DNA from 2 places in the Sphingobium sp. UBA5915 genome. Region 1 is predicted to be linked to the other one. Evidence: riboswitches for the same ligand, from Rfam matches in the RefSeq annotation. Region 1 holds a riboswitch; the other holds the start of a gene.
The links. A riboswitch is a leader RNA that binds a small molecule or an ion and turns the genes downstream of it on or off. The one in region 1 is predicted to bind cobalamin.
Positions count from the first base shown of each region.

Region 2: linked by a shared signal. The riboswitch ahead of B2V90_RS02590 (DUF1852 domain-containing protein) and the one ahead of B2V90_RS10465 (TonB-dependent receptor plug domain-containing protein) in region 1 are both predicted to bind cobalamin.

Region 1 is NZ_DJDV01000058.1:55,798-73,534, forward strand. Features, by position in the region: gene B2V90_RS10455 (FecCD family ABC transporter permease) at 1-489, shown strand, start outside; gene B2V90_RS10460 (ABC transporter ATP-binding protein) at 483-1,259, shown strand; cobalamin riboswitch at 1,306-1,491, shown strand; gene B2V90_RS10465 (TonB-dependent receptor plug domain-containing protein) at 1,636-3,579, shown strand; gene B2V90_RS10470 (DUF1636 domain-containing protein) at 3,581-3,982, shown strand; gene cobT (nicotinate-nucleotide--dimethylbenzimidazole phosphoribosyltransferase) at 3,979-4,995, shown strand; gene B2V90_RS10480 (histidine phosphatase family protein) at 4,992-5,561, shown strand; gene B2V90_RS10485 (adenosylcobinamide-GDP ribazoletransferase) at 5,558-6,280, shown strand; gene B2V90_RS10490 (aminotransferase class I/II-fold pyridoxal phosphate-dependent enzyme) at 6,277-7,254, shown strand; gene cbiB (adenosylcobinamide-phosphate synthase CbiB) at 7,208-8,185, shown strand; gene cobU (bifunctional adenosylcobinamide kinase/adenosylcobinamide-phosphate guanylyltransferase) at 8,209-8,721, shown strand; gene B2V90_RS10505 (prepilin peptidase) at 8,755-9,498, opposite strand; gene gspN (type II secretion system protein N) at 9,495-10,217, opposite strand; gene gspM (type II secretion system protein GspM) at 10,214-10,702, opposite strand; gene gspL (type II secretion system protein GspL) at 10,699-11,817, opposite strand; gene gspK (type II secretion system minor pseudopilin GspK) at 11,814-12,803, opposite strand; gene gspJ (type II secretion system minor pseudopilin GspJ) at 12,796-13,431, opposite strand; gene gspI (type II secretion system minor pseudopilin GspI) at 13,509-13,883, opposite strand; gene B2V90_RS10540 (GspH/FimT family pseudopilin) at 13,876-14,361, opposite strand; gene gspG (type II secretion system major pseudopilin GspG) at 14,387-14,836, opposite strand; gene gspF (type II secretion system inner membrane protein GspF) at 14,913-16,130, opposite strand; gene gspE (type II secretion system ATPase GspE) at 16,123-17,661, opposite strand; gene gspD (type II secretion system secretin GspD) at 17,658-17,737, opposite strand, start outside.
Region 2 is NZ_DJDV01000017.1:1,408-12,739, reverse strand. Features, by position in the region: partial or broken gene acnA (aconitate hydratase AcnA) at 1-1,685, shown strand, start outside; gene B2V90_RS02605 (hypothetical protein) at 1,740-1,922, opposite strand; gene B2V90_RS02600 (hypothetical protein) at 1,895-2,428, opposite strand; gene B2V90_RS02595 (short-chain fatty acyl-CoA regulator family protein) at 2,563-3,963, shown strand; cobalamin riboswitch at 4,290-4,511, shown strand; gene B2V90_RS02590 (DUF1852 domain-containing protein) at 4,825-5,811, shown strand; gene B2V90_RS02585 (methionine synthase) at 5,841-6,869, shown strand; partial or broken gene purU (formyltetrahydrofolate deformylase) at 7,011-7,103, shown strand; partial or broken gene B2V90_RS02575 (bile acid:sodium symporter) at 7,299-7,610, shown strand; gene B2V90_RS02570 (acyl-CoA thioesterase) at 7,726-7,965, shown strand; gene B2V90_RS02565 (hypothetical protein) at 7,990-8,121, shown strand; gene acnD (Fe/S-dependent 2-methylisocitrate dehydratase AcnD) at 8,262-10,880, shown strand; gene prpF (2-methylaconitate cis-trans isomerase PrpF) at 10,880-11,332, shown strand, end outside.

The DNA.
Region 1 (17,737 bases):
AATCCCTTCGCCGCCATGGAGATCATGACCTGGTTGCTCGGCAGCCTGGAGAACCGGTCCTTCGATCATCTCTGGATCGCCCTGCCCTGCGTCGCCATCGGCATTGTCCTGCTGATATGGGATGGGCGCGCACTCGATGCGCTTACATTGGGCGAAGACGGCGCCATTGCGCTGGGGGTCGACCTTCGCCGCACGCGCTTGCGGCTGATGCTGGGCACCGCCATCGGCGTGGGTGGCGCGGTGGCGGTATCGGGAACGATCGGATTCATCGGCCTTATCGTCCCGCACCTCATAAGGCCGCTGACCGATCGCAGCCCTTCGGCTATCCTGCTGCCCTCGGCACTGGGAGGGGCGGCATTGCTGACCCTGTCCGACATCGCGGTGCGCCTGATCCCGACGACCAGCGAATTGAAGCTGGGCGTCGTCACGGCGTTCCTGGGCATCCCCATCTTTCTTCTCCACCTTTTGCGGGAGCGGCGGCTATGGTGATGCTCACGCTGAGAGGCGTCGGCGTGACGCTTGGCCGTCGCACGGTGCTGCGGGATATCGACGCCTCCCTGACAGCTGGAATGCTGGTCGGCGTCGTCGGCCCCAACGGCGCCGGCAAATCGACACTGGCGCGCGCGATCATGGCGCTGGTCCCCTCCCGCGGAGAAATCGCGCTGGACGGCCGGACGGTGAGCACGCTTCGGCGGCCGGACCTCGCCAGGCAGATCGCCTATCTGCCGCAGGGACAGACATTGCATTGGCCCCTTACGGTCGAACGCTTGGTGGGCCTTGGCCGGCTGCCGCATCTCGGTCCCATGTCGCGCCTTGGCGATGCGGACGCCGCCGCGATCGAGACCGCGATGCGCCGTGCCGATGTTGCCGACCTTCGGCACCGCATCGCCACGCAATTGTCCGGGGGGGAGCGCGCCCGGGTGATGCTGGCGCGTGCGCTCGCCATCGAAGCCCCGGCCCTGATCGCGGATGAACCGCTAGCCAGCCTTGATCCGGGGCACCAGATCGACGTCATGGACCTGCTGCGCGATCAGGCCCGTCAGGGGGCTTTGGTCATCGCGGTGCTGCACGACCTCACCATGGCGGCGCGCTATTGTGATCGGCTGATCCTGATCGATGAGGGACGTCTGATCGTTGACGGCAGTCCTCAGCAGGTGCTGACGCCGGATCACCTGGCCATGGTCTATGGCATAGACGCGCGGGTGGACATGGAAGGCGCCTGGCCCAGCATCATCCCCATGGGCCGGCGTCACCTGTAGAATTTTGCTCTCGCGAAACGATTGACGGCTTGCCACCATCCGATGTAACGGCCGCGCTGCGACAGGTTCCCCGGCGACGGGGATGAAAATGGGAACGGATAACATCCGGCTGCCCCTGCAACTGTATGCGGTGAGTCATCGGCCATATGCCATTGGAAGCGCAGCTTCCGAGAAGGCGACCGACCGGCGTTGACCCGCAAGCCAGGAGACCTGCCCGTCGCCGTCGTCTTTCGCGCGGACAGGGTGAGCCGGGCGGACGGGGGTAAACCCGCATGACGACAGGAAGCGTCGCGCTTTGCGCGGGCGATGTCGTTTGTCCTTTTTGCAAGGGACGGCATGGCCCGCATGCGCGCGGCTCGTGTCAAAGGGGGTTACCATGCAGAGCCTGTTGCTCAAGAATTCCGTTGCTTTCGTCGCATTGTCCATCGCCTTTCCGGCTCTGGCGCAGGCGCCTGAGGAAATGTTTGACGATAGTGGTATCGTCGTCACCGCCACCCGGACGCCCACGCCACTTGATCAGGTGCCCGCTTCGATCACGGTGCTCGACAAGGCCGCGATTGACCGGGCGCAGGATATCGGCGCTACCGAATTGCTGTTGCGCACGCCCGGCATCAGCATGTCGCGCAATGGTGGCTATGGCACCGCCACCTCGCTGCGCATTCGCGGCGCGGAATCCGAACAGACCGTCGTTGTCATCGATGGGGTGAAGCTCAATGATCCGTCCTCGACCGGCGGCGGCTATAATTTCGCCAATCTGCTGATCGGCGATGCGCAGCGGATCGAGGTCCTGCGCGGCCCGCAATCGACGCTTTGGGGCAGCCAGGCGATCGGCGGCGTGGTCAACATCGTCACCGCCAGTCCTCAGGCCCCGATCGAGGGCAGCTTCGACATCGAAGCGGGATCGCGCGATACCGTCAGCGCCCGCGCCGCACTGGGCGGCGTGTCCGGTCCGCTCAGCTGGCGGATCGGTGGCCAGTCCTTCACCACCGAAGGCATCTCGGCTATCGCGCCGGCCTTTGGCGGCGGCGAGCGGGATGGTTACACCAACCGCAATGTCGCCGGTCGGGCGGAACTGGCGCTGGGCGCCAACGCCAGCATAGACCTGCGCGGCTATTATTCGACAGGCCGGGTGGAGATTGACGGGTTCAGCGGCGACGCGCCCGATTACAGCCATAATCGCGAGTTTGTCGGCTATGCCGGCCTCAATTTCGCTCTGCTTGACGGGCGGCTGCGCAACCGCATTGCCTATAATTATACCGACACCGATCGCGACAGCTACAGCCCGGAACTTGAACAGCCCCTGAGCTTCGAGGCGGCCGGTAAGAACCGCCGGTTCGAATATCAGGGCATCTTCGACCTGTCCGATCGCATCTCCGCCACCTTCGGCGTGGAAAATGAGCGGTCGCGCTTCAAAAGCCGGTCGCCGTCCGGCTCCCTGGCCGATCCGCTCCCCGACTTTGTCAGGGGCAAGGCGGAAATAACCAGCGTCTATGGCCAACTGACCGTCCGCCCGCTCGATGGCCTCACCATCAATGGCGGCGTGCGCCATGACGATCATAATCGCTATGGCGGACGCACGCTTTTTTCGGCGGGCGGCATCTGGACCCTGCCCAGCGGGACAACGCTGCGCGCCAGCTATGGTGAAGGGTTCAAGGCCCCGTCCCTCTACCAGCTGTTCAGCGAATATGGGAATGTGAACCTCGACCCTGAACGTGCTCATGGTTGGGAAGCGGGCGCGCAGCAAGCGTTCTTCGGGGACATGCTGACGATCGGCGCGACCTATTTCGAGCGGACCACGACCGGGCAGATCATCTATAATGGCTGCGACGTCGGCACCACCGATCCGCTTTGCGTCGTGCCCGGCACGGACACGCCGCGCTGGGGCTATTATCTGAACGTGGCGCGTGCAGAAGCGCATGGCGTCGAAGCGGATGCGGCGTTTCGCCTCGGCGGATTGACGCTGGATGGCAATTATAGTTGGACCGTGGCGGAGGATCGCTCCGCCGGCACCGCCAATGAAGGCAACTGGCTGCCCCGTCGCCCGCGCCATCTGGCCAATGCGTCCCTATCCTATGACTTCGCCTTTGGTCTGACCCTGGGTTCTGCGGTGCGCTGGGCGGGCAAAAGCTATGACAACGCCTCCAACGCTACGCGGCTCGACGATTATACGCTGGTCGACCTGCGGGCGGAATATCGGCTGAGCGACAGCCTCCGGCTGTTCGCGCGGGCGGAGAATGTCTTCGACGAACAGTATATGACGGCGTATCGCTACGGCACTCTGGGCCGCAGCATCTATGCCGGGATCAGAGGTCGTTTCTGACATGCTGACCCCGGTCGATCCCGGTCCAGCCGTGGTGGCGTGCAGCAGTTGCCGCCGCCCCGGCAGCCGGGCGTCGGGCGAGCCGCGCGATGGCGCGCGGCTCGTCGCGGCGCTGGATCGGGTGCAGGCGAGCGATCCGGCCTATCGGGACATCGCCATCCAGTCGATGCCCTGCCTGTTTGCCTGCGGTGATGGCTGCACGGTCCATCTGCGCGCGCCCGGCAAGATGGGCTATGTTCTGGGTCGGTTCGAGCCCGATGAGGATGCGGCGCGCGCGATCCTCGACTATGCGCTGAACCATGCGGCCAGCGCCGAAGGACAGGTGCCCTACGCCCTGTGGCCGCAAGGTGTGAAGGGCCATTTCCTGGTGCGCGTTCCTCCGGCAGGATATGTAGCGACATGACTGGCTTTCCCACCATAACGGCATTCGAACACGCCCTTGCCGATTTGCCCGCCCCCGATCCAAAAGCGCAGGCAGCGGCGCGTGCCCGGCAAGCGGAACTGACGAAACCGGCGGGATCGCTCGGCCGGCTGGAGGAGATCGCGGTCTTCTTCGCGGGCTGGCAGAAACAGGAACGGCCCCGTATCGACACCGCCCGCGCCGTCGTCTTTGCCGGCAATCATGGCGTCACCGCACAGGGGGTCAGTGCCTTTCCCGCCAGCGTCACCGCCCAGATGGTGAGCAATTTTGAAAGCGGCGGCGCGGCCATCAACGCCCTGACCCGCTCGGCTGGTCTTGACCTTCATGTCGTGCCCATCGATCTTGACCGGCCGACGCAGGATTTCTCGCTGGCGCCGGCCATGTCCGTCGACGAATGCCTGTCCGCGCTCAGTATCGGCGCGGCTCAAGTGGAGGCCAATCTCGACATGATCGTGCTCGGCGAAATGGGCATCGGCAATTCGACGGCCGCAGCTGCCCTGTGCGCGCGCAGTTTTGGTGAGGCCGCTGCGGCATGGACCGGCCCAGGCACCGGCGTGGATGACGCAGGCGTCCAGCGCAAGATCGCGGTCATCGATCGCGCGCTAGCTTTGCATCGTACAGCGCCGCCTTCCGCCTTTGAAACTTTGCGCCACGTCGGTGGCCGGGAAATCGCCGCCATGGCCGGCGCGATGCTGCGCGCGCGCCACCTTGGCGTGCCCGTCATCCTCGATGGGTTTATCTGTTGCGCAGCGCTTGCCCCTTTGGCGGTCGATAATCCAGCCATTACCGATCATTGCATCGCGGGCCATTGTTCGGCCGAACCGGGGCACGCCCGACTTCTCGACCGGCTGGGGCTCGATCCCCTGCTGTCCCTTGGCATGCGTCTGGGCGAAGGTAGCGGCGCGGTGGTGGCGACCCATATCGTCCGGTCCGCGCTTGCCGCCCATGCCGAGATGGCGACCTTCGCCGAAGCCTTCGTTTCGGATAGGCAATGAGTTGTTATCGCCTGCACCTTCTTCGCCACGGCGAGCCGGTTCAGCCGGGCCTGATGCTTGGCCGTACAGATATGGCGCCGACGCCGGAAGGGATCGACCAGTGCCTGCGTCAGGCGCGGGGCCTGGACGTCGATCAGTTGATCGCTTCGCACCTGGAGCGATGCCGCCTTCCCGCTGAAGCCATTGGCGCGGAGCAGGATCTGACCCCGGCGCTGGACCCACGCTGGCGTGAACTGGATTTTGGAGATTGGGACGGACGCGCCGCCGCCGACCTCGATGCCGAGGCGTTGGGCCGGTTCTGGGCAGATCCGGACACAAGTCCGCCCCCCGGGGGGGAGCGCTGGTCCGATCTGGTCGATCGCATTTCCGTCGCGCTGTCAGGCCTCACGCCACGGCCTACCCTCATCCTGACGCATGGTGGGCCAATGCGCGCGGCCCTCCATCTGCTATGCGGGTTCGATATGAGCCAACTCTGGTCGTTCGATCTGCCTTATGGCGCGTTGCTGTCGTTTCAGGTCTGGCCCGGCGAACAGTCATCAGCCCAGTTGACCGGTCTGGGGCGATGAGGCGCCTCATCCTCGCCTTTCAGTTTCTCACGCGCCTTCCCTTGCCCGCCGTCGCCCCGCAGGCGGATGACTTTGCCGCCTCGATCCGATGGTTCCCTGCTGTCGGGATCGTGATTGGCCTGCTGGTCACGGCGGCGGCCTGGGCCGGGACAATGATAGGCGAATGGACCGGGGCATTGGCGGCGCTGGCCGTCTGGACGTGGATCACCGGCGCGCTGCATCTTGATGGGCTGGGCGATATTGCCGATGCGGCCGGTGCGGCGCACAAGGGCAAGGATGACATTCTGGCAGTGCTGCGCGATCCGCATGCCGGCAGTTTCGCCATCGTTGCGATCATGATGCAGCTGATCGCAAAGCTGGTCCTGCTCCATCATCTTATCATGACGGACGCGCTGTTCGCCCTGGCCCCCATTCCCTTTGCCGCCCGTATCGCACCGCTTTGCTGGGCGCGCTGGTTGCCGCCGCTCCATGAAGGGCTGGGGTCGCGCTTTCGTCATGCCGTGCGGACGATCGACCTGATCGTCTGGGCTTTGGTCCTGATCGCCACCACGGTGATGCTGTCGCTTTCGCTGTCGCTCCTTCCATTTGCGACGCTGGTCTGGGGGCTGTGGATCAGGCGGCGCATCGGGGGCATTTCAGGCGATGGCCATGGCGCTGGCATCGAACTCACCGAGACAGCCCTGCTGCTGGCCGCGGCCATCGCCAGCGCCCTGACATGAGCAGCCCCTTTGTCTGGCACGGCGGCGCTTTGGAAGCGGCCAAGCGGGCATTTGGCGGTGATGCGCCGTGGATGGACCTGTCCACCGGCATCAATCCCGATCCATGGCCCGGTGCGGCACCAGATTCTTTCGATTGGGCACGTCTGCCCGAAATGTCGGCCCTCAAGGAACTGGAGCAAGTCGCCGCGGCCTATTTCGGCGTCGCGCCCGTCCATGTCTGCGCCGTTCCCGGCACCGAAATCGGGATGCGGCTGGTAGGCCGGATGCTCGGCGGCCCGGCCCATCATGTCGAACCCGGCTATCGCACCCATGCCGAAATGATCGCCGGCAGCATTCCCACAGCAGCGCATGATGCGAGCGGGACATCAATCACGCTGATATTGGCCAACCCCAACAACCCGGATGGTCGGACGATCGCGCCCGCCGAGATGGATGGCTTGCTCAGGAAACGATCCGATACCAGCTGGCTGCTGATCGACGAAGCCTTTGCTGACGTCGATCCCCGCATCAGCATGGCAAGCGACGTGCGCGACGCGGCGCGGCTGGTCATCTTCCGGTCCTTCGGCAAATTTTTCGGATTGGCCGGCGTTCGCCTCGGCTTCGTCCTTGGCCCACAAATTATCATCGACCCGTTACGCAGCCTGCTGGGGGCCTGGCCCCTGTCAGCCGCCGCGCTGGCGATCGGGACCGCAGCCTACCAGGATCATGCATGGATTGCGCGGACGCGGCTGGGTCTGTTCGACGCCGTTGCCGCACTCGACGCCCTGTTGACCGACCACGGATATTCCCCGATCGGGGCCTGCCCGCTGTTTCGCCTGATCGAGGTCGATGACGCCCATGCGCTGTTCGACCAACTTGCCCGGCAGGCGATATTGACGCGCCCCTTTGCTGATCGCCGCCATTGGCTCCGCATAGGATTGCCGCGTGATGCAGCATCGTTCGACCGGCTGGACCGGGCATTGCGTCATGGTTGAACCGGCCGCAATGATCGCCTTGATTGTGGATGCGGCTGTGGGTTGGCCCGATCGTCTCTATCGCAGCATCGGCCATCCGATCGGCCTGTTTGCGCGCGCGATCGACGGTTGCGAACGACGGTGGAACCGGCCATCCTTCACTTTTAGCGCGCGCCGCGCATTGGGGCTTGCGACCCTGGTCCTGCTGCTCGGTGTGGTGATCGGCGTCACGGTCGCATTGACGCTGATGATCGAGCATCTGATGGCCGACTTCGCGTGGATCGGCCTTGGCATCCTGGCATGGCCTGCGCTCGCGCAACGCAGTCTGTTCCAGCATGTTCGCCCGGTCGCCGCCGCCCTCCATTCCAGGGACCTGCCCGTCGCGCGGCAGGCCGTGAGCGCGATCGTCGGTCGAGACACCGGCGCGTTGGATGAGGCCGGCATTTCCCGCGCCGCCATCGAAAGCCTGGCGGAAAGCCTTTGCGACGGGGTCGTCGCGCCACTTTTCTGGCTGCTGCTGCTGGGCCTTCCGGGCGTTTGGACCTATAAGGCTATCAATACTGCGGATAGCCTGATCGGCCATAAGGAAGAGCGCTGGCGCGCGTTCGGCTGGTCAGCGGCGCGGCTGGACGATGTGGCGAACCTTATCCCTGCGCGCCTTTCCGCGCTGCTGCTGTGCATGGCGGGCGGACGCGGCTGGCGCATGGCATGGCGCGACGCGGGCAAGCATGCTTCACCCAATGCCGGCTGGCCCGAAGCGGCGATGGCCGGCATATTGGACGTTCGGCTGGCGGGCCCCGTCGCCTATGATGGCGTCCAGCAGGACAAGCCATGGATCAACGCGGAGGGGCGATCGGCGGGCGCCATCGACATCGATCATGCGCTGCGCATCTATATCCGCGCCTGCTTCCTGTTATGGGTGGTCACCGCCCTGACAATTTGGCCGCTCTGATCTGCAACCAGGAACCGTTCGCTATGACCCGTCACCGTCTCCTGTGCCTGGGCGGCGCGCGTTCAGGCAAAAGCCGCTACGCACAGCAGCGCGCCGAAGCAGCGGCTGGCGCGCCGGTTTTCATCGCCACTGCCCAAGCGTTCGATGATGAAATGCATGCACGCATCGCCCGTCATCGCGCCGACCGGGACGCGCGCTGGGACTGCATCGAAGCGCCGCTCGCCCTTGCCCCAACGATCGACGCATTGTCCGGCCAAGGCAAGGTCGTGCTCGTCGATTGCCTGACGCTCTGGCTGTCCAACCTCATGCTGGCTGACAGGCCGATCGAGGCCGAAATGTCGAGCCTGACGCAAGCCATGGATCGCTTTGACGGCACGATCATCCTGGTCGCTAATGAGGTGGGCTGGGGCATCGTTCCCGACAATGCGCTTGCAAGGCGATTTCGCGACCATGCCGGTCGTTTGAACCAGGCGATGGCGACCATCTGCGACGAAGTGACCCTCATCGTCGCGGGCCTTCCCCTCTGCTTGAAATGAGTGCACCGCCGGCCTTTCGCAGCCTGTATCCGATCACGGCATCAGGTAGATTGTCAGCATCCAGCCCGGCACGGCGGCGATAGCCAGAAATGTGCCGAGCGGCGCTCGCGCGGCGGCACTTTTCGCCCGGCCCGTCAGCAGCATGACCAAAAGCCCCGATCCCGCGGCACAGAACAGGATCAGCGGCAATGCCTGCCATCCGAACCAGGCGCCCAGCGCCCCCAGCAGCTTGGCATCCCCCAGCCCCAGCCCGTCCCTGCCCCTTATCGCGCGATAGGACAGGGCAATCGCCAGCAGCACGCCATAGCCCAGCGCTGCACCAATGCCCCTGTCCATCACGCCAACATCGGTCGCGTAGGGGCCGAGCGCAAATCCAAGGAATGCGAGCGGAAGGGTGAGCGCGTTCGGCAGCCAGAAATGGCGCCAGTCCAGGATCGCCAATGGCAGCAGCAGCCAGCCAAGGGATGCCCAGGCAATGCCAGCAAGGTTCGGCGCAAAACCCAGCGCGAAGCATCCGATGACCGCGCAGCCAGCTTCCACCCGTCCATGCAACGGATCGATCCGGGCGCTGCAGGACCGACACCGGCCGCGACTCAGCAGCGCGCTGACCAACGGAAAAAGGTCGCGGGGGCCGAGCGTCCGGCCACAGCTGTCGCAGGCGGAACGGCCGCGCATCACCCCCCTGCCCTGGGGCCAGCGTATAATCACCGTAGCGAGGAAGCTGCCAAGGATGGCACCCGCCAGCGCGCCCAGCAACGCGGCCAAGGGGGACATCACAACCTGCCTTCGACCTTCAACATCCTGGCGTTGCCCTCAGCGGTGAAGCCTGCCTGTTCCAGAGTCGAGGCCAAGGTGGGGTCCGTGGTATCGACCCGCATTTCGGCGACATATCGGCCCGAACGCCAAAGACGCAGGGTGATTTTTTCCAGCCCCGACTGGCTGACCAGCGGCAGCAGCAGCGCTTCCCCGTCGCATGCCGCAACGCCTGACAGGCCTTGCGACAGGTTGAGGCCGGGAAACTGCCCCGCCAGGCGCGCGCGCACGCGGCCTTCGGCATGGCCACAGCGATCGCCGACAAAATACCCGCTGACATCCTCCATCATCAGGCTGCTGACCGGCAGCGGCGCGAACGTGCGTCCCAACGGAACGGCGCCCGTCACATCGTCGACCCCGATCCGTCCGAAACCCACCGTGATCGCGCCGGCAATATCATCGGGCAGCCCCTTTTGCCGGGCTATGTCAAAACGCGCCCGGCCCATGAACAGGCCGATCGGTGATAGTCCGGCGCGAACCGTGCCCAACGGCATGTTGCCAAGCATCAACTGGTCGATCCGTCCGCTCCAGACGGTGCCGCTGATCGCGCGCGCGGAAACGCCCAGCCGCTCCAGACCGGCCAGCCCAAGCGCCACGCGCATCGGCAGGAAGAGCAAGAGAGCAAGGAGCAGCATGACGACGAGGAAGACACGCATGCGGCGGGACAGGACCAGCCCCATCATTGCCCCTCTCCCCGTTCCAACACGGCCTGCACGGAAATGCTGCCCGCCGTGGGGGACGGGCGCGCGCTCATGGTGACGACGCGCACACCCTGCCCTTCCAGTGTCGAAAGCCACGAAAACAGTGCGATCGGTCGCACCGAGGCAATGGCAATATCCATCCGGTCATTCCCCTGCGCCTGGGCGCGCTCCAGCGTCAGGCCGGCCTCCCCGGCGCTTTGCCCGACAAACTGGTCGAGCGGCACGGTCGATCCGACATTGGCTGGCGCGCGCGGCAGCGCCTTGAGCTGCGCCACGGTGGCGCGAATGGCGGCATTGCGCTCGGTCGCCTCCACCAGCCGGTCGCGGGCGTCACGCTGCGCCCGGTCGAGCGGGACGGCAATGCCAAACCAGAGGATGACGATCGCCAGCAGCGCGAACATCACGCCCAGCATCCAGCGTTCGCGAGGCGAGCGTTCCGCCCAATAAAGTCCCAACCTGTCCATCATGCCCGCACCGTGATTTCCGCCAGCGTCCGGCCGCCCGGATCCTGGGACGACGTGGCCGTAATCGTAAAGCCCGCCGCCTGAAGCGCGAGCAGCACGATATTGATGTCTTCCGCCTTGGCGGATGCCAATGTGGCGCGAACCATGCCGTCGGCATCCCGCGACAGGGTAGTGAGCGCAACGCCCGGTGCGTCCTGCATGGCCGACAGCAAGGCGGCAACAGGCGCGGTAAAGGCGCGTCCGCCAGCACCCCGCGCAGCCAGCCGGCCCTCCATTTCGATCTGCGCCTGCGCAGCGTCAGATGCGTTCGGCAAAACCTCCTGCGCCAGCGCCAGGCTTTCGCGATCCAGCCGGTTCGCCTCGCTATGCTGACGTGCAAGCCAAATCAGCGCCGTCGCCAGCAACAAGAACAGGATCATCCCTGTCCAGACCGCGATGCGTTGAAGCGCACGGCGATCCAATGCCGGTCGCACCCGCTTGGCGAAATCGCCCTGGCGCATGTCAAGTGGTGGTCGGTCCAGCGCCGCGATCGCGCGTCCCTCCACCATGCCGGTGGTGACGTCGATCATCGGCGCATCGGCGATCAGCTCGGGCAGCGCCATGTCCTCGGGCAGCGCCATATTCTCACCGCGCAGCACCGCCGCACCGCCGATCATGGCGCGGCCCAACCCCTGTTCTGGCGCTTCGATCAATAAGGGGGCGGGCACGATGATATCAGGATCAAGGCCATGATTCTGGGCCCAAAGCATCCAATGCTGCATATCGCTGCGGCTGGCCAAAGCGATCAGATGCGGCGCGGACGGATCGTCATTTTCATCGACAGCGGCGAATAGCTGGTCGGCAGGCAGCAGCCCGCTCGCCAGCACCGCCAACCGCGCAGCCGCCCGTCCCTGCCGCGGAGGAAGATCGGGGTAGGCCATCCAGTGCAGCGTCACCAGGGCGGCCGGCGGCACCAGCAGCACGCGGGCCTGTTCGGGCAAAGCGGCTATGCCGCAGGCGGCGAGCCAGTTGGCGCCTTCGCCCGACTGGACTAGCGCCCCATCGATCACCCGCATCCAGCGCACGGGCAGTTCCGCCGCTTCGGGCAGGAACAGGATCAGCGCGTCGCGGCTGCTCACGCCCCCGCGCCCCAGCTACGCCGCACCAATTGCGCCGGGCTTTCCCGCGCATCGATCAGCGCGCGTTCCACCACCTGCGTTCCCCCGACATTCACCGAAACCGTCACTCCAAAAAATCCCGTCTTCAACTTCACCTGCTCTGCGACCTCTGCCGCGGGCGACAGGCCGACCAGCGAGGGCAGCTTCCAGAAACCCGGCACGCTGCCGTAGCCATCCTCCGGCCGCTGCGCCAGCAATTGCCGTGCCTGCGCGACGCTCAGCTCGCCCGGCAGCAGCATCGCAAAAAGGGGCGCCTGCGCGGGCAGCAGCGTATTGATGTTGATCGGCGACAGGTCTGTGACAGGCAACGCGCAAATCCAAGGCTTCACCAGATCATAGATGGCAGGCGTGATACCGGCGACCGCGCGCAACTCGCTTGGGTCGATCATCATGCGATTGGCGGCGCGATAGGGCCGCTCCATGCCGGCATAGGTTTCATCCTCCGCACCGCCCGGTTGTGGCACGGTGTCGCTGTCGACCCAGTCGGCCAGGCTTGACGCAGCCGTCGCTGCCTGACGCGCGTCCACGCCTAATGCCTCCAGCAGCGCCTGGAACTGGGACACGCCGACCGGACGCACCTTGAGGAGGGCCTCGCTTCGTCCGCTGACCACGCTGTTGAGGTTGAAGCAGTTACCGCCATCGGTCACTTGCGCGGTCGCCAGACCGCCAGGCACGGGAATTGTTTGCGGCGTGCCCATCCACCCGCCCGCCAGCGTGATCTTCGCAGGATTGGATTCGACCAGATCGTTGATGCGCAACCGCGCCATTTCCGTGCCGGCGTCAGCGAAGGCGCGCGCCTGATCCACCGCGCCGCCATTGCCGGTCATGCGCGTGGCAAGCGCCACGCGTTCCAGGGCGGTCGACGCGACCACTGCCATCACCGCAACCAGGAGCAGTACGGTCAGCAGCGCGGCGCCCCGTTCTTTTGGATTGCCAGGATCAGGCACCGGCCGCTCCTTCCGCGCCTTCCAGCTTTTCGACCGGACCCGGTGCAACCAGAAAGCGCATCATGACCGGCGGCTCACCGGTGCGCGTCACCGTCATCTCGACCGCCTTGGGCAGCAAGTCGGGCTGGCTTGGTGTCCAATCCTCCCGCCACTGCCCCTGCGCATCGCGAAAACGCAGCGTCACGGCCTCGACATTATCGAGCAGCGCGGCAGGATCATCCCCCGCAGCGCCATCGAGTTGCGCATAGGTCCGCCGCTCCAGCCGCCCTTGCCGGACCCAATATTCGACCTTCTGCAAGGAGGGGCGCGGCATGTCGCCCAGATTGTCCCACCCCCCGCGCACGAACTGCATCACGGGTTGCGCGTCTCCAACATCATGTGCCCAGAAGGCCGGTGCCAACGTGCCCGCCTCTGTCCGGGTGATGCGCGGCACCGCCTGTCCCAAGTCCCCGGCGAGCGCGCCGCCGGCCCGCTGCACCGCGGCCATATCATCGAGCCGCGCCTTGACCTGCGCCTGCGCCGACACGCTGTTGCCCAGCAACAATACGCCCGCACTCGCCAGCATCGCGAAAATCATCAACGCGACCAGCAGCTCGATCAGCGTGAAGCCGTGTTCGGCGGAACGCATATCAGACGTGAAGCCGTGTTCGGCGGAACGCATTTCGGGCTCGAAGCCCCGTTGCACGACGATTTGCCTGCCCTGCGTCATTCCACCACCCGCACGAAGCTGAGCGCGACCGGCGATGCGCCGGGCTGGCCATCAACCGTCAGGTCAACCTGGAGCAGACGGCGGTCGTCGGTAGGCTTGACCACGCGGCTCCAGCGCCAGCGACGTCCCCCATTGGAAACCTCACCGTCTTCTTCGCCAATCGAGGGGGGAACAGGATCAGTCTGCACGTCCACCATAAGGTTGCGTGCAACGATCTGGCCCATCGCCTTGCTATCCAGGTCGGCCGCCGTGCGCAGCGTCACGCCCTGCAACCGGACAAGCGCCAGCGCGGCCAGGCTGAACACAGCGAGCGCCACCAGCATTTCCAGCAGGGTAAAGCCCCCTTCCCCCTGACGCGCGCGATCAGCCATCGACCATCACCTTGCCTGCCATGTCGATGCTGACGGACACGCGTTCACCTTCGCGCGCAAGGGTCACGGTGAGGGCATCGGTGGGCAGGCCCGTCCCGTCGAAGCCGATCTGCAAGCGCCCATCCCGCCCGACTTGCGCGCGCGTGCCGGGCTTCCAGTTGGTGGTGACGAACGGCTTTTCTTCCAGCGGCGTCCATTGGCCGCCATCGCGGCGCTGAAAGCCGTAGCCGGACGCGGATACCCACAGGCCCAGGGGGCGCGCGGTCACGACCGCTTCGTCGCGCGCGGCGGCAACGCGCGCGGCAAAGCGGTCGGCATCCTCGATCACGCGGCCGCGCGGATCGGGGATGGCCAGCACAACGGCCGCCGAAATGAAGCCGATGATCGTCAGCACGACCATCAGCTCCAACAACGTAAAGCCCTGTTGGGCGGAACGCGCAAAGGACCTGAAGCCCTGTCGTGCGGAACGCGCGTTCACCGCGCATCCCGCCTTGGACGTCCGCTCAGAGTTCGCTGGAATAGATGTCCGCATTTTCCTGCTCTCCGCCCGGCTGACCGTCGGCGCCCAGCGAGCTGATGTCGAACGCGCCGCGACGACCCGGCACGGTGTAGACATAAGCGCGGCCCCAGGGATCATCAGGCAGTTTCTTGATATAGCCTCCGCGCCGATAACGCTGCGGCTGCGCAAGCGAGGGCGGCGGGTTGAGCAGCGCCTGGAGGCCATCCGATGCCGACGGATAGGTCAGATTGTCGAGCCGATACTGCTCCAACGCCTGTTCAATGGTTGCGATGTCCGCCTTGGCCTTCTCGACGCGCGCGGTGTCGGTGGCAGGGATGACGTTGATCGCCACGATCGTCGCCAGCAAACCGATGATGACGATGACGACCATCAGTTCGACGAGGGTGAATCCCTCTTCGCCCGACTTTCCCCCTTCATTCCTGTCAAAACGCATTGCGGCTTTGGAAGAAAGGCGCGTGGCGTTGCCATATTTGGCCCGAAGTGATGTCACGAAACGCATATATACTCCTTCAAGCCCCGGTGAGGCTTTGCAGCTGCAGGATCGGCAGCAGGATGGACAGGATGATGACGGCGACGATGCCCCCCATCAGGATGATGATGACCGGCTCCAGCATGGCCAGAGCAGCTGAAGTGAAACTGTCAAATTCGCGCTCCAGATAATCGGCGGCGCGCTCCAGCATCGTGTCGAGCCGCCCCGCGCTCTCGCCACTGGCCGCCAGATAGACGAGCAGTGGCGGGAACACGCCCGCCCGGCGCAGCGCGGCCGACAGGCTGCCGCCGCCACGGATCGCTTCGACAATGTCGTCGGAGGCGCGGCGGAGCACCCGGTTGTGGACGGTGTTCGCCGTGAGCGACAGCCCCTCCATCAACGGCAGGCGGCTGGCCACCATGGTAGACAGGGTCCGCGCCATGCGCGCTGCGTGCAGATCCCGGATCAACCGGCCGAGCAGCGGCAGACCAAGCAACGTCGCGTCGAACCGATAGCGGAAACTATCCACCTTCAGCGCACGCCAGAACATCAGGCCCGCTATCGTCAGCAGCAGTAGCAAGAGCCACCAATAGCCGGCGAGGAACGCCGACAGGCCCATCACCATGCGGGTGAGCAGGGGCAATTCCTGCCCCACCGTATCGAATTGCTCCACGACCTTGGGCACGACGAAGATCATGAGCGCGGCGACGACGCAAACGGCGAAGGTGGCGAGGACCGACGGATAGGCGATGGCGGTGAGCACCTTCGAGCGCATCAGCGCCTGCCGCTCCATCAGGTCCGACAGCCGCTCCATGATGGTCGGCAGGCTTCCCGAACTTTCGCCGGCCGAGATCATGGCCCGATAGAGCGGCGGGAAACTGCGTGGCTCGGCCCCCAGCGCGTCGGCCAGGCGCCGCCCCTCCAGAACGCCGCCATGCACCGTGCCGACGATGGCGCGGACATGGTCCTGCTCGCTCTGGCGGCCAATCGTGCGCAGCGATTCCTCCAGCGGGCTGACCTGGATCAGCGTCGAAAGCTGGCGAGTAAAAAGCGTCAATTCCTTGGCGCTGAGCCGTGGCGCGCGCAGCGACAGGCCCGCGCGCTGCCGTGCCTTCGTTGCCGCTCCAGGCTCCAGCCGCACGATGAACAGCTTACGCCCGTCCAGTCGGGCGCGCGCGTCATCAACCGTATCGGCCCTGACCTTGCCCGACCGTTCGCGCCCTGCCGGGTCGATCGCCACATAGTCGAAATCAGCCATCGGCGATGGTTTCCACCTCGGTTGCGTCCCGGCGCGAAACGCGGATCGCTTCTTCGGCCGTGGTCTGCCCATCGCGCACGAGCGCGCGGGCCGCCGATCCCAGATTGGGCGCGTTGAGGAAAGCGTGGCGCGCGATCAGCGATTCATCGCCGCCATCGTTGATCAGGCGGCGGATCGTGTCGTCGACACGGATCGCTTCAAATACGCCGATCCGGCCCTTATAGCCCGAACCGCTGCATTCATCGCAGCCGCGCGCCTTGTAGATGATGGTCCCGGGGTCGAAGCCCAGCAGCGCGCTGGCTGACTTGTCTGCCTGCACCGGCTCGCGGCAATGCTGGCAGAGCCGGCGGACAAGCCGCTGGGCAATGACGGCGCGCAGCGTCGAGGCAAGCAGGAAGGGTTCGACGCGCATGTCGCGCATACGCGTGATCGCGCCGACAGCGTCATTGGTGTGGACGGTCGAAAGGACAAGGTGGCCCGTCAGCGACGCCTGCACCGCAATCTCCGCCGTCTCGCGGTCGCGGATTTCGCCGACCATCACGACGTCCGGGTCCTGACGCAGGATCGCGCGCAGGCCCGCCGCGAAGGTCAGGCCGACCTTGGCATTGACCTGTGTCTGGCCGACGCCTTCGATCGCATATTCGACCGGGTCCTCCACCGTCAGGATATTGCGGCTGCCATCGTTGAGCTGGCGAAGGCCCGCATAGAGCGTGGTCGTCTTGCCCGAACCCGTAGGCCCTGTGACCAGGATGATGCCGTTGGGTTCGGACAGTCCCTCGCGGAAGATGCGGTCGGGCGCACCCGTCATGCCCAGCAGGTCCAGGTTCATGCCCGCATTCTCCTTGTCGAGAATACGCAGCACCACCCGCTCGCCTGCCCGGCTCGGCAACGTGGACACACGGACGTCGAGCAACTTGCCGCCCAGGGTCAGGCCAATGCGCCCATCCTGCGGCACGCGGCGCTCGGCAATGTCGAGCCGCGCCATCACCTTGATGCGACTGACCACCACCGGGGCAACGTGCGGCGGCATCCGTAGCGTTTCGCGCAGCACGCCATCGACGCGCATCCGCACGATCAGCCCGGTTTCATATGGCTCGATATGAATATCCGACACGCCCTGCCGCGCGGCTTCGGCGATGATGCCGTTGATCAGGCGGATCGCCGGCGCGTCGTCCGCGCTGTCGAGCAAATCGTCGGCGGTGGGAATGTCGGCCGCCAATATGTCCAGTTCATCCGCCCCCACCTCGAGCGATCCTGCCATCGCAGCGGCGCTGCCCTCCATCGCATAATGGTTGGACAGATGGCGGTCGAACTCGGATGGCTCGACAAAGCGCACATCGAAGCTGCGCGCCAGATGACGGCGCACTTCCAGCAGGACGCGCGGATCGCTGCCCGCCCGCACCGCGATCACGATCCGATCACCCTCCTGCGGCAGCAGGACGACGCCATGCTTGCGCGCAAAGACATAGGGAATGTCGATCGGCCGCGGCGGCGATGGGATCGCGGCCTCGACGCTCTCCAATTCGCTCATCGCTGCTCTCCGCTCGCGGGGATTTCGACCGGGCGCACCACGCCGCTCGACTGACGGACGGTGGGTTCGATGACGT
Region 2 (11,332 bases), on a different contig from region 1:
TCCGTCTCACCGGTCGCAGCGAAGATCGCATCGCGCTCGTGGAGGCCTATGCCAAGGCCCAGGGCATGTGGCGGGATGCCGCGACGCCCGACCCGGTATTTACCGAGACGCTTCAACTTGATCTCTCGACCGTATTGCCGTCGGTGGCCGGCCCTCGTCGTCCGCAGGACAGGGTATTGCTGACCCATGCCGCGGAAGGCTTTCCGACCGAGCTGGCTGCTGGATATGGCAAGGGCGACGAGCTGGACCGGCGGGTCGCTGTGGATCAGAAAGATTTCAGTATCGGCCATGGCGATATCGCGATCGCGGCGATCACGAGCTGCACCAATACGTCCAATCCCTCCGTCCTTGTCGCCGCTGGACTGGTGGCGCGCAAGGCGCGCGCGCTTGGCCTCACACCCAAGCCGTGGGTTCGCACGACGCTGTCGCCCGGCAGCCAGGTCGTTACTGACTATCTGGTGCGATCCGGCCTGCAGGAGGATTTCGATGCGCTCGGGTTCAATCTGACCGGTTATGGCTGTATGATCTGCATCGGCAATTCGGGTTCGCTCGATCCTGCCGTCTCCCAGACGATCAACGACAATGGCCTCGTGACAGCGGCGGTCCTGTCCGGCAACCGGAATTTCGAGGGACGGATTTCACCCGACGTGCGCGCCAATTATCTGGCTTCGCCGCCGCTCGTCGTCGCCTATTCGCTGCTCGGCACCGTCTCGCGCGATATCGCGACTGAGTCTCTTGGCACCGGCACCGATGGGCAGCCCGTCTATTTGAAAGATGTCTGGCCGACCAATGCGGAAGTGCAGGCCACTATGTCCTCGGCCATTGACGCCGAGATGTTCGCCAGCCGCTATGCCAATGTCTATGCGGGCGACGATCGCTGGAAGGCGCTCGAGGTGAAGCAGGGCGACACCTATGACTGGCCGACTGCATCAACCTATGTCGCCAATCCGCCCTTCTTCGATGGACTGGAACGCGAGGCCGCGCCGGTCGCTGATATCGTCGAGGCCCGTACGCTCGCCATCTTCGGCGATTCCATCACGACCGACCACATCTCGCCGGCCGGCTCGATCAAACCGGCTTCGCCGGCCGGGCAATGGCTCATCGAACGACAGGTGCAGCCTGTCGATTTCAACAGCTATGGCTGCCGCCGGGGCAATCATGAAATCATGATGCGCGGCACCTTCGCCAGCATCCGCAATGAAATGATGGGCGGTGCAGAAGGCGGCAACACGCTGTTCGACGGCGAGACGCTCCCGATCTACGAAGCAGCCATGCGGCACAAGGCGGCGGGAACGCCTCTCATTGTCCTCGCTGGCAAGGAATATGGCACCGGCTCCTCGCGCGACTGGGCGGCCAAGGGCACGGCCCTGCTAGGTGTGCGCGCGGTTATCGCGGAGAGCTTCGAGCGTATCCACCGTTCCAATCTCGTCGGGATGGGTGTGCTGCCGCTTCAGTTCGCCGAGGGCGTCAATCGCCATACTTACTGGCTGAAAGGAAACGAGCAGTTCACTATTACCGGCCTGTCGGACCTGCAACCGCGCCAGACCGTCATGGTCGAAGGCCGATGGTCGGACGGATTATCCTTCCGTCTCCAAACATTATGTCGGATCGACACCGCCGAGGAACTCGCCTATTTCCAGAATGGTGGCATCCTGCCCTATGTGCTGAGAAACCTCGCGGCATAGTGCGATCGCGGAAGCGGCGAAGTCTTTTGCTGCTGGTGCAGATGCTGGCAACCCTCATTCCAAGACGAGCAGCAGATCCTTTGCCTCGATGCTGTCGCCCGAGGAGGGCGTGGCTTTGACGATATCGCCGAACAGATCACTGGCTTCGCGATAGGCGCACGCCACTTCGTGCCAGCGGCTGGCGAGGCCCAGCGAGCGGGCCTGTTCCTTCAGGTTCGTGAACTGACCGACAGGCATTTCATGGAGATAAACCTCCGAAGCGCCTGAGCGCAGATCGCTCTCGAACGGCGCATAGAGCCCGCGAACACCCTCCCAATAGAAGCTGATCCTCCGGATTGCCTCGGCGTCGAGACCGGTGTCGCGGTTGTGTAGCGCAGGGCTTCGACCACCGATCCCAGGCAGGGCTGTGACGTTGTTCCCGACATTGCATCCGTCGCGACATCGATCGCATCGACGCCCGCCTCGGCGGCGGCGATAAGGGTCGCGCCTGCGATGCCGAAGGTGTCGTGCGTATGGAGGTGGATCGGCAGATCGGTAACATCGCGCAATGCAGCGATCAACGCTCGTGCCGCTGGGGGCCGGAACAAGCTAGCCATATCCTTGATCGCAAGAACCTGGCACTCGGCCTTCTTAAGATCGCTCGCTATGCCGGCATAATAGTTCAGCGAATATTTCGTATGCGCCGGATCGAACAGGTCGCCCGTGTAGCAGATTGCGCCCCCGGCGATCTTGCCCTTCATCATTGCTGCCTTGCCGTAGAATTCTTCATGGCTTCGCAACATCCGCATCATCTGCTACGCTAGAAATGGCTGAATGTGCGAAGATTTGCGGATGAAATGCTGCAAATTAGCAAAGTTTGCGAAGATTGGGCAGGAACATGCGGAAAGCCTTTATGGGGGTGCGGCTGCGGCGGCTGCGCGAGGAACGGAAGCTCAAGCAGGTCGATCTGGCCAATGCGCTCGGCATCTCGTCGAGCTATCTCAATCAGCTCGAACAAAACCAGCGGCCGTTGACAGTCCCAGTGCTGCTCAAGATCAACTCGGTCTTTGGCGTCGACGTCCAGCTCTTTTCAGAGGATGAGGAAGCGCGACTCATCACGGAACTGCGTGACGCGCTGTCCGATAGCGCGGAGGCGATCTCGGTCGCGGAAATCCGCGAGCTGGCGACGAACATGCCCGCGGTGGGAAGGACGCTCATATCCCTGCACCGCCGTTATCGGGAGGCCGCCGAGCGCAGCGAAGCGATGGCTGCCCAGTTGGGAGACGACTGGATCAGCGGCGGTCCGGCACGCATGGCCTTCGAGCAAGTCCGGGACTTTTTCTATGCGCGGCACAATCATGTCGAGCCTCTAGATGAGGCAGCTGAGCGGATATATCGAGAGGCCGGTCTTGCGCCGCACTCGGTCCACCCTGGACTCGTTGCGTGGCTGAAGGACCGTCACGATGTTCAGATTGTCTGGGGTGAGAGCGATACGGCTCAGCGCCGCTATGATCCCGCGACTCGGACATTGCACATCTCCGCCCACCTGCATCAGGGCCAACAGGCCTTCCAGATGGCGACCCAACTGGCATTTCTGGAACTGGGCAGCGTCATCGACCAGTTGGCCGATAGCAGTCTGTTGTCTGGCGACGAAGCGCGGAGACTGGCCAGGGTGGGTCTGGCCAACTATTTCGCGGGAGCACTCATCCTCCCCTATGGTGATTTCCTCGCCGCCGCCGAGGCCGAGGCCTATGATATCGAAAAGCTCGGGCGCCGGTTCGGGGTCGGCTTCGAAACGATCTGCCATCGGCTTTCGACGCTCCAACGCGCCGATGCTCGCGGCATCCCCTTCTTCTTTGTGCGGGTCGATCGTGCCGGCAATATCTCCAAACGACAATCGGCAACCGATTTCCATTTCTCCCGTGTCGGCGGAAGCTGCCCACTGTGGAAGGTCTACGAGGCCTTCACGCAGCCCGGCCGGGTGCTTCGCCAGATCGCGCAAATGCCTGACGGCCGCACCTACCTTTGGATTGCGCGAACGGTCAGCAGTGGCAACGCGGGTTTCGATGTGCCGGGCAAGACATTTGCCGTCGGACTTGGCTGCGACATTCGTCATGCCTCGCGGCTTATCTATTCGCGGGGACTGGATTTGGATGATCCAACAGCGGCGACGCCGATCGGAGCTGGCTGCAAGGTCTGTGAACGTCCAGCGTGCCCGCAACGCGCCTTCCCTGCAATTGGGCGGGCGGTGGCGGTAGACGAGAATCGAAGCACCTTGGCCCCTTATCCCGCAGCCTGATTCGCAAGCTACATGATTGTTGAGACGGTGATGACAAGGCCCCTAATCCATCTCAAATGGCTGAACGCTCCGAACGCCATCCCCACCTACTCGGTTTTGGCGACCGAGCGCGTTCTTGCCGATCACGCAATGCTGGCTCGCTGGCGGGAAGCCGACCGAATGGCCGAGGCCTGACCGGGAGATCGCCACCGCCTCTAGGCTGAGGTCTGGTCCTTTCGAGTTGAAAGGCGCTCCATTCCAACCGGAAATAGAGCGCTCAGGACGCCTCTCAGCAGAAGCATATAAAGAAATCTTTATATGTTGCTTGACAGCAGCCTCCCGATGCTGTTGAAGGAGCCTGTCGAGGTTCCCCGCCTCAGGCATGACGGCGGGGCTAAGACGGGAAGCCGGTGGTGCCCTTCGGGCAGAGTCCGGCGCTGCCCCCGCAACTGTAAGCGGCGAGTGGTGGCTCCATTTTGTGTCACTGAGCTTTTGCACGAGGCTCGGGAAGGCCGGAGCCATTGCGATGACCCGTAAGCCAGGAGACCTGCCTTCGACGGCATAACGTTCCTCGGACGGGGGTTCCTCCGGCGGATCGCGCTTGAAGCAGGCTCGTGGCATATCGCCATCCGGGCCTTCTACGTCCAGCGCGCTCTTCCGACGACCCTACCGCCCGGCAAAGCAGGTGATCGGTCGATGTCTTCAATCCTGTTTCGCTCCGTCGTCTTTCGACGAATGCGCCTGCGTGCCGTGCTGATCTTCGGCTGACGCGGCGCGCGCCCCAATCCCACACAATTCCAGAACCATGACGGACCGGTCGACGCGCTGGCCCGAAGGAGACCTCGCATGCCTGTGACTAGCGTGAAATTAGGATATGACGCCATGGCGCACCAAGACTTTGAGTTCAGCATCAGCCGTATCGCTTTCGACGAGAATTATCGTCCTGCCGAGAATACGCGCATCACGACCAACTTTGCCAACTTGGCGAGGGGGGAGAGCCGCCGGGAGAATTTGCGCAATACGTTGCGGATGATCGACAATCGATTCAACTCCCTGGCGCATTGGGACAACCCCAAAGGCGACCGATATGCGGTCGAGCTTGAGATCATTACCGCCGAAATGCGCATCGATTCAGACGACAGCGACACTGTCTTCCCTCTGATCGAAATCCTTCAGACGACGATTATCGATAGCAAAACGGGCGAACGCATCGCCGGCATGGTGGGCAACAATTTCTCCTCTTATGTGCGAGACTATGATTTTAGCGTCGTTCTGCCGGCGTATATGCAGAGCCACCCCGATGCGGGCGCTCCGAACGATTTTGGTGACCTGCATGGAAAGCTGTTCAAGCATTTCCTGAATTCGCGCGCCTATCGCGACAATTTCAGCAAGCCGCCAGTCATCTGCCTGAGCGTGTCGAGCAAGGAGGTCTATCACCGGACCACGAACGAACATCCCATTTTAGGGATTGAGTATCGCAACGACAAATTCTCCGCGACCGACGAGTATTTTGCCAAGATGGGCATGAAGGTCCGCTATTTCATGCCGCCGAACAGTGTGGCACCCTATGCTTTCTATCATATCGGCGAACTGCTCGGCGACTACACCAGTCTTGAGCTGGTCAGCACGATCAGCGTGATGGAGACCTTCCAGAAAATCTATCGACCCGAGATTTACAACGCCAATTCCGCGGCGGCAGAGCATTATCAGCCAAGCCTGAAGTATCAGGACTATTCGCTCACCCGCATTGTCTATGACCGGGAGGAACGGAGCAGGCTGGCTGTCGAACAGGGGAAGTTCGCCGAGGAGTGCTTCATCAAGCCCCATTGGGCCGTGCTTGAGCAATGGTCCGCGGCTTTCGCCCTTTGATCATTCGAGAATATAAGGTCATACAATCCATGAAAATATTGTTGCCCACGTCCACCGCTGGCAGCTTGCCAAAGCCGTCCTGGCTTGCCCAGCCTGAGATACTTTGGTCGCCCTGGAAGCTGGAGGGCGAGGAACTGGTTGGGGGCAAGCAGGATGCCTTGCGCCTGGCCGTGGAAGATCAGCGCCAGGCGGGCATCACCATCGTCGGCGATGGCGAGCAGACGCGCCAGCATTTCGTCACGACGTTTGTCGAACATCTCAGCGGCGTTGATTTTGAAAAGCGCGAAACCGTCAGAATCCGCAATCGCTATGATGCAAGCGTGCCGACGGTCGTTGGCGCTGTCTCCCGTCCCAATCCGGTTTTCGTCGAGGACGCGAAGTTTCTGCGAGCACAAACTGATCAGCCGATCAAATGGACGCTGCCTGGCCCCATGACGATGATCGATACGCTCTACGACGCCCACTATAAAAGCCGCGAAAAGCTGGCATGGGAGTTCGCCAAGATCCTCAATCAGGAAGCGAGGGAGTTGGAGGCTGCGGGCGTCGACATCATCCAGTTTGACGAGCCGGCGTTCAATGTCTTCTTTGACGAGGCAAACGACTGGGGAATCGCTACTCTGGAGAAGGCGGCCGAGGGGCTAAAGTGCGAAACGGCGGTCCACATCTGCTATGGCTATGGCATCAAGGCCAATACCGACTGGAAGAAGACGCTGGGATCGGAATGGCGGCAGTATGAGGAAACCTTCCCCAATCTGCAGAAGTCCAGGATCGATATCATCTCGCTGGAATGCCATCATTCCCATGTTCCGATGGATCTCATCGAACTCATCAGGGGCAAAAAGGTGATGATCGGTGCCATCGACGTGGCGACGGATACCGTCGAGACGCCGGAAGAAGTCGCCGACACCCTCAGGAAGGCACTGCAATTCGTGGATGCCGACAAGCTCTACCCCAGCACCAACTGCGGCATGGCGCCACTGTCCCGTCGTGTGGCGAGGGGCAAGCTCGATGCTCTGGGCGCAGGCGCGGAAATCGTCCGACAAGAACTCGCTGCCTGAGACGCTGTTGGAGACGTCGCTGGCGTTTGGCGACAAGCCCTGGAACCCCAGATGTCAGCACGTCGTGATCCAGCCCTGTTGTGAAAGGACAGGATGGATCGCGACGTAAGGCTGGCCGCTTCCCTTTCCGGAGAGCGCTGAATGCCTCGATCGTACACGCTGGTGATCAATTGCCCGGACCGTCCCGGCATTGTTCAGCATGTCAGCGGACTCATTTTTGAACATGGCGGCAATATTCTGGAATCGCGCCAGTTTGAAGACAGGGAAACAGGGCGCTTCTTCCTCCGCACCGTCTTCGAAAGCGATTGCGAACGATCGGTGATGGCAGACGGGGTTGCAAAACTCGATGATGAATTTGCCATGGACTGGAAGCTGGTGCCAACCGGTCAGCCCGTCAAAGTCCTGATCCTGGTGTCCAAGTTCGATCATTCCTTGGCCTATCTGCTCGTAATAGCTCTTTTGTCAGGCCTGCTGTTGACGGTCGTCCTTTCCTTCAGCCACTTTCTTGGGCGCTGGCTGGGCTTCAATCGAGAAGACCGGATCGTCCTTCAGTTCTGCGGGTCCAAGAAGAGTCTCGCCTCCGGCGTGCCCATGGCCGGCGTCCTGTTCGCCACGTCGCAGGTGGGCGGCATCATCCTTCCGCTCATGTTCTTTCACCAGATCCAGCTCATGGTCTGCGCGGTCCTGGCACGGCGCTACGCCGACCAACAGCTTAGCGCCGTCGCATCACAGGCGGCGTAGGATTTCGCAATCTTCGCGACTTCGCTGAATCGCCCCCAGCAGGGTTCGCCAATTCAGCCATGGTCATCGACCAGGGGCTGTGATTTCACGCGCTCTTGCTGAAGGAACCCTGAAAATGACAGAGTTGGAAACACATCCCGCCGCGTCGGAGACGCGATTGTGCGAAAAGGTTTTTCCCAAGCAGGCCAATCACTATGGCACGCTCTTTGGTGGCACGGCGCCGAGCCTCATGGGCAAGGCTGCCTTCATCGCGGCAAGCCATCATGCACGCGCTGCCGTGGTCATGGCGCGGCCCGAGCAAATCGCGTTTCACCATCCCGTCTCGGTCGGCCAACTCGTAGAGCTGCACGCCTAAATCGCGCTGGATGGGCGTTCCTCGATGACCGTCGAGGTTGAGATGATCAGCGAAACCCTTTCGACCGCTCATCGCAGCCAAGCGGTGAAGGGCCAGTTTGAAATGGTTTCGGTCGACGAGCACGGCAAACCCAAGCCCTATCGCCCGCAAACTTAGAACGTCCGGGAAATTTGCAAAGTTCGCCGATTTGCAGCTTTTGCTTCGCAAATCTTCGCCTTTTCAGAGGTGTCGGCTCCCTCGCGCGTGCGGGTAAGGATTTTCGACTCTGAAAAATTGCCCTGTAGAGATTTGCGCCGATGAATGATGCTTTTCGCCAGCCGCTTCCCGGCACCGACCTCACCTATTTCGATGCGCGCGCAGCGATCGATGCCATCCGACCTGGTGCTTACGACAAGCTCCCCTATGTGTCGCGGGTTCTTGCCGAGCAGCTCGTCAGGCGCTGCGATACGGCGCTGTTGCCCGAAGCGCTGCGGCAAATTGCAGAAAGCAAGCGCACGCTCGATTTCCCTTGGTATCCTGCGCGCGTCGTTTGTCATGACATTCTGGGGCAAACGGCACTCGTCGATCTCGCGGGCCTGCGCGACGCCATAGCCGATGAAGGCGGCGATCCAGCCAAGGTGAACCCCGTCGTTCCAACCCAGCTCATCGTAGACCATAGCCTGGCCGTCGAATTTGGCGGCTTCGATCGGCAAGCGTTCGAGAAGAACCGCGCGGTGGAGGATCGCCGCAACGAAGATCGCTTTCACTTCATCGAGTGGACCAAGAAGGCGTTCGAGAATGTGGACGTCATCCCGGCGGGCAACGGGATCATGCACCAGATCAATCTGGAGAAGATGTCGCCCGTCGTGCAGGTCCGCGACGGTGTCGCCTTCCCGGACACCTGCGTTGGCACCGATAGCCATACGCCGCACGTCGATGCGCTCGGCGTTATCGCGATCGGCGTCGGAGGGCTGGAGGCCGAGACCGTCATGCTCGGCCGCGCTTCGATGATGCGGTTGCCCGACATCGTCGGCGTAAAACTGACCGGCCAGCGCCAGCCCGGCATCACCGCGACCGACATCGTTCTCGGCATCACTGAGTTCCTGCGCAAGGCACGTGTGGTCGGCGCCTGGGTCGAGTTCTTCGGAGAGGGTGCGGACAGCCTCACCATTGGCGACCGCGCGACCATCTCGAACATGTGCCCGGAATATGGCGCGACCGCCGCCATGTTCTATATCGACAGCCAAACCATCGACTATCTGCGCCTCACAGGGCGTGAGCCGGAACAGGTCGCGCTGGTCGAGACCTACGCGAAGCACACCGGGCTCTGGGCCGATGCGCTCAAGACTGCCGAATATGAGCGCGTTCTGGAGTTCGACCTGTCGAGCGTCGTGCGCAACATGGCCGGCCCGTCCAATCCGCACAAGCGCCTGCCGACCTCTGCGCTCGCGGAGCGCGAGATCGCCGTCAATCTTGACAAGACGGTCGCTGAGGAAAAGCAGGGCCTGCTGCCCGATGGCGCGGTCATCATCGCAGCGATCACGAGTTGCACCAACACCTCCAACCCGCGCAATGTCGTCGCCGCCGGCCTGCTCGCTAAGAAAGCGAACGCGCTGGGCCTCGTCCGCAAGCCCTGGGTGAAGACCAGCTTCGCGCCCGGCTCGAAGGTGGCGCGGCTTTACCTGAAGGATTCGAAGCTGCTGCCAGAGCTGGAGAAGCTCGGCTTCGGCATCGTCGCCTATGCCTGCACGACCTGCAACGGCATGTCCGGCGCGCTCGATCCAGCAATTCAGGACGAGATCATCGAGCGCGACCTCTACGCCACGGCCGTGCTGTCAGGGAACCGCAATTTCGATGGCCGCATCCACCCCTATGCGAAGCAGGCCTTCCTTGCCTCGCCGCCGCTGGTGGTCGCCTATGCGATCGCGGGCACGGTGCGTTTTGACATCGAGCAGGATGTGTTGGGGCTCGTCGATGGCAGGGAGATCCGTCTCAAGGACCTGTGGCCGAGCGATGAAGAGATCGACGCAATCGTCGCAGCGTCCGTGAAGCCGGAGCAGTTCCGGGAAATCTATGATCCGATGTTCGCCGCCCGCGACACCGGCAAGGCCGATCCCCTTTACGACTGGCGACCGCAATCGACCTACATTCGCCGGCCGCCCTATTGGGACACCGAGGGCGTGGGCGCGCTCGCCGCCAATCCGCGCAGCCTCAAGGGCATGCGTCCACTCGCTATCCTGCCGGACAACATCACGACCGACCACCTCTCCCCGTCGAACGCCATCCTCTCCAGCTCGGCAGCGGGCGAGTACCTCACGAAGATGGGCGTGCCGGAGGAGGATTTTAACAGCTACGCCACCCACCGCGGTGACCATCTCACCGCCATGCGTGCGACCTTCGCCAATCCACAGCTTATCAATGAGATGGCCGTGGTCGACGGCGCGGTGAAGAAAGGTTCGCTCGCGCGCGTCGAACCCGACGCCAAGGTCATGCGCATGTGGGAGGCGATCGAGACCTATCTCGACCGCCGGCAGCCGCTGATCATCATCGCCGGCGCCGATTATGGCCAAGGATCGTCGCGTGACTGGGCGGCGAAGGGCGTGCGCCTCGCGGGGGTCGAGGCGATCGTGGCGGAAGGGTTCGAGCGCATCCACCGGACCAACCTCATCGGCATGGGCGTGCTGCCGCTCGAGTTCGAACCGGGCACCACGCGCCTGACCCTGGGCCTGGATGGGACCGAGACTTTCGATGTGCTGGGCGACCGCCAACCGGGTGCGACGCTCAACCTTCACATTCACCGCCGCGACGGCCAGAAAATCAGCACAGCCGTCAGGTGCCGCCTCGACACCGCCGAGGAGGTTTCGATCTACGAGGCCGGCGGGGTTCTCCAGCGCTTCGCCAAGGATTTCCTGGCTTCCGAAAAAGGCGTTGCGTGATGTCGCCTATTAAGTCTGGCCTGCCGCAAATCCGCATCCCCGCCACTTATATGCGGGGTGGGACGAGCAAGGGTGTCTTCTTCCGCCTCGAAGACATGCCCGAACCGACGCGGGTCCCCGGCATCGCACGCGACAAGCTGTTCCAGCGGGTGATCGGCAGCCCCGATCCTTATGCCGCGCATATCGACGGTATGGGCGGCGCAACTTCGAGCACCAGCAAATGCGTCATTGTCTCCCCCAGCACGCAGCCCGGTCATGATGTCGACTATCTCTACGGCCAGATCGCGATCGATACCGACTTCGTCGATTGGTCGAGCAATTGCGGCAATCTTTCGACCGCTGCGGGCTCCTTCGCCATCCACGCCGGCTATGTCGATCCGGCGCGGGCCGAACAGGGTATCGTCACGGTTCGCATCTGGCAGGCCAATATTGGCAAGACGATCATCACGCAT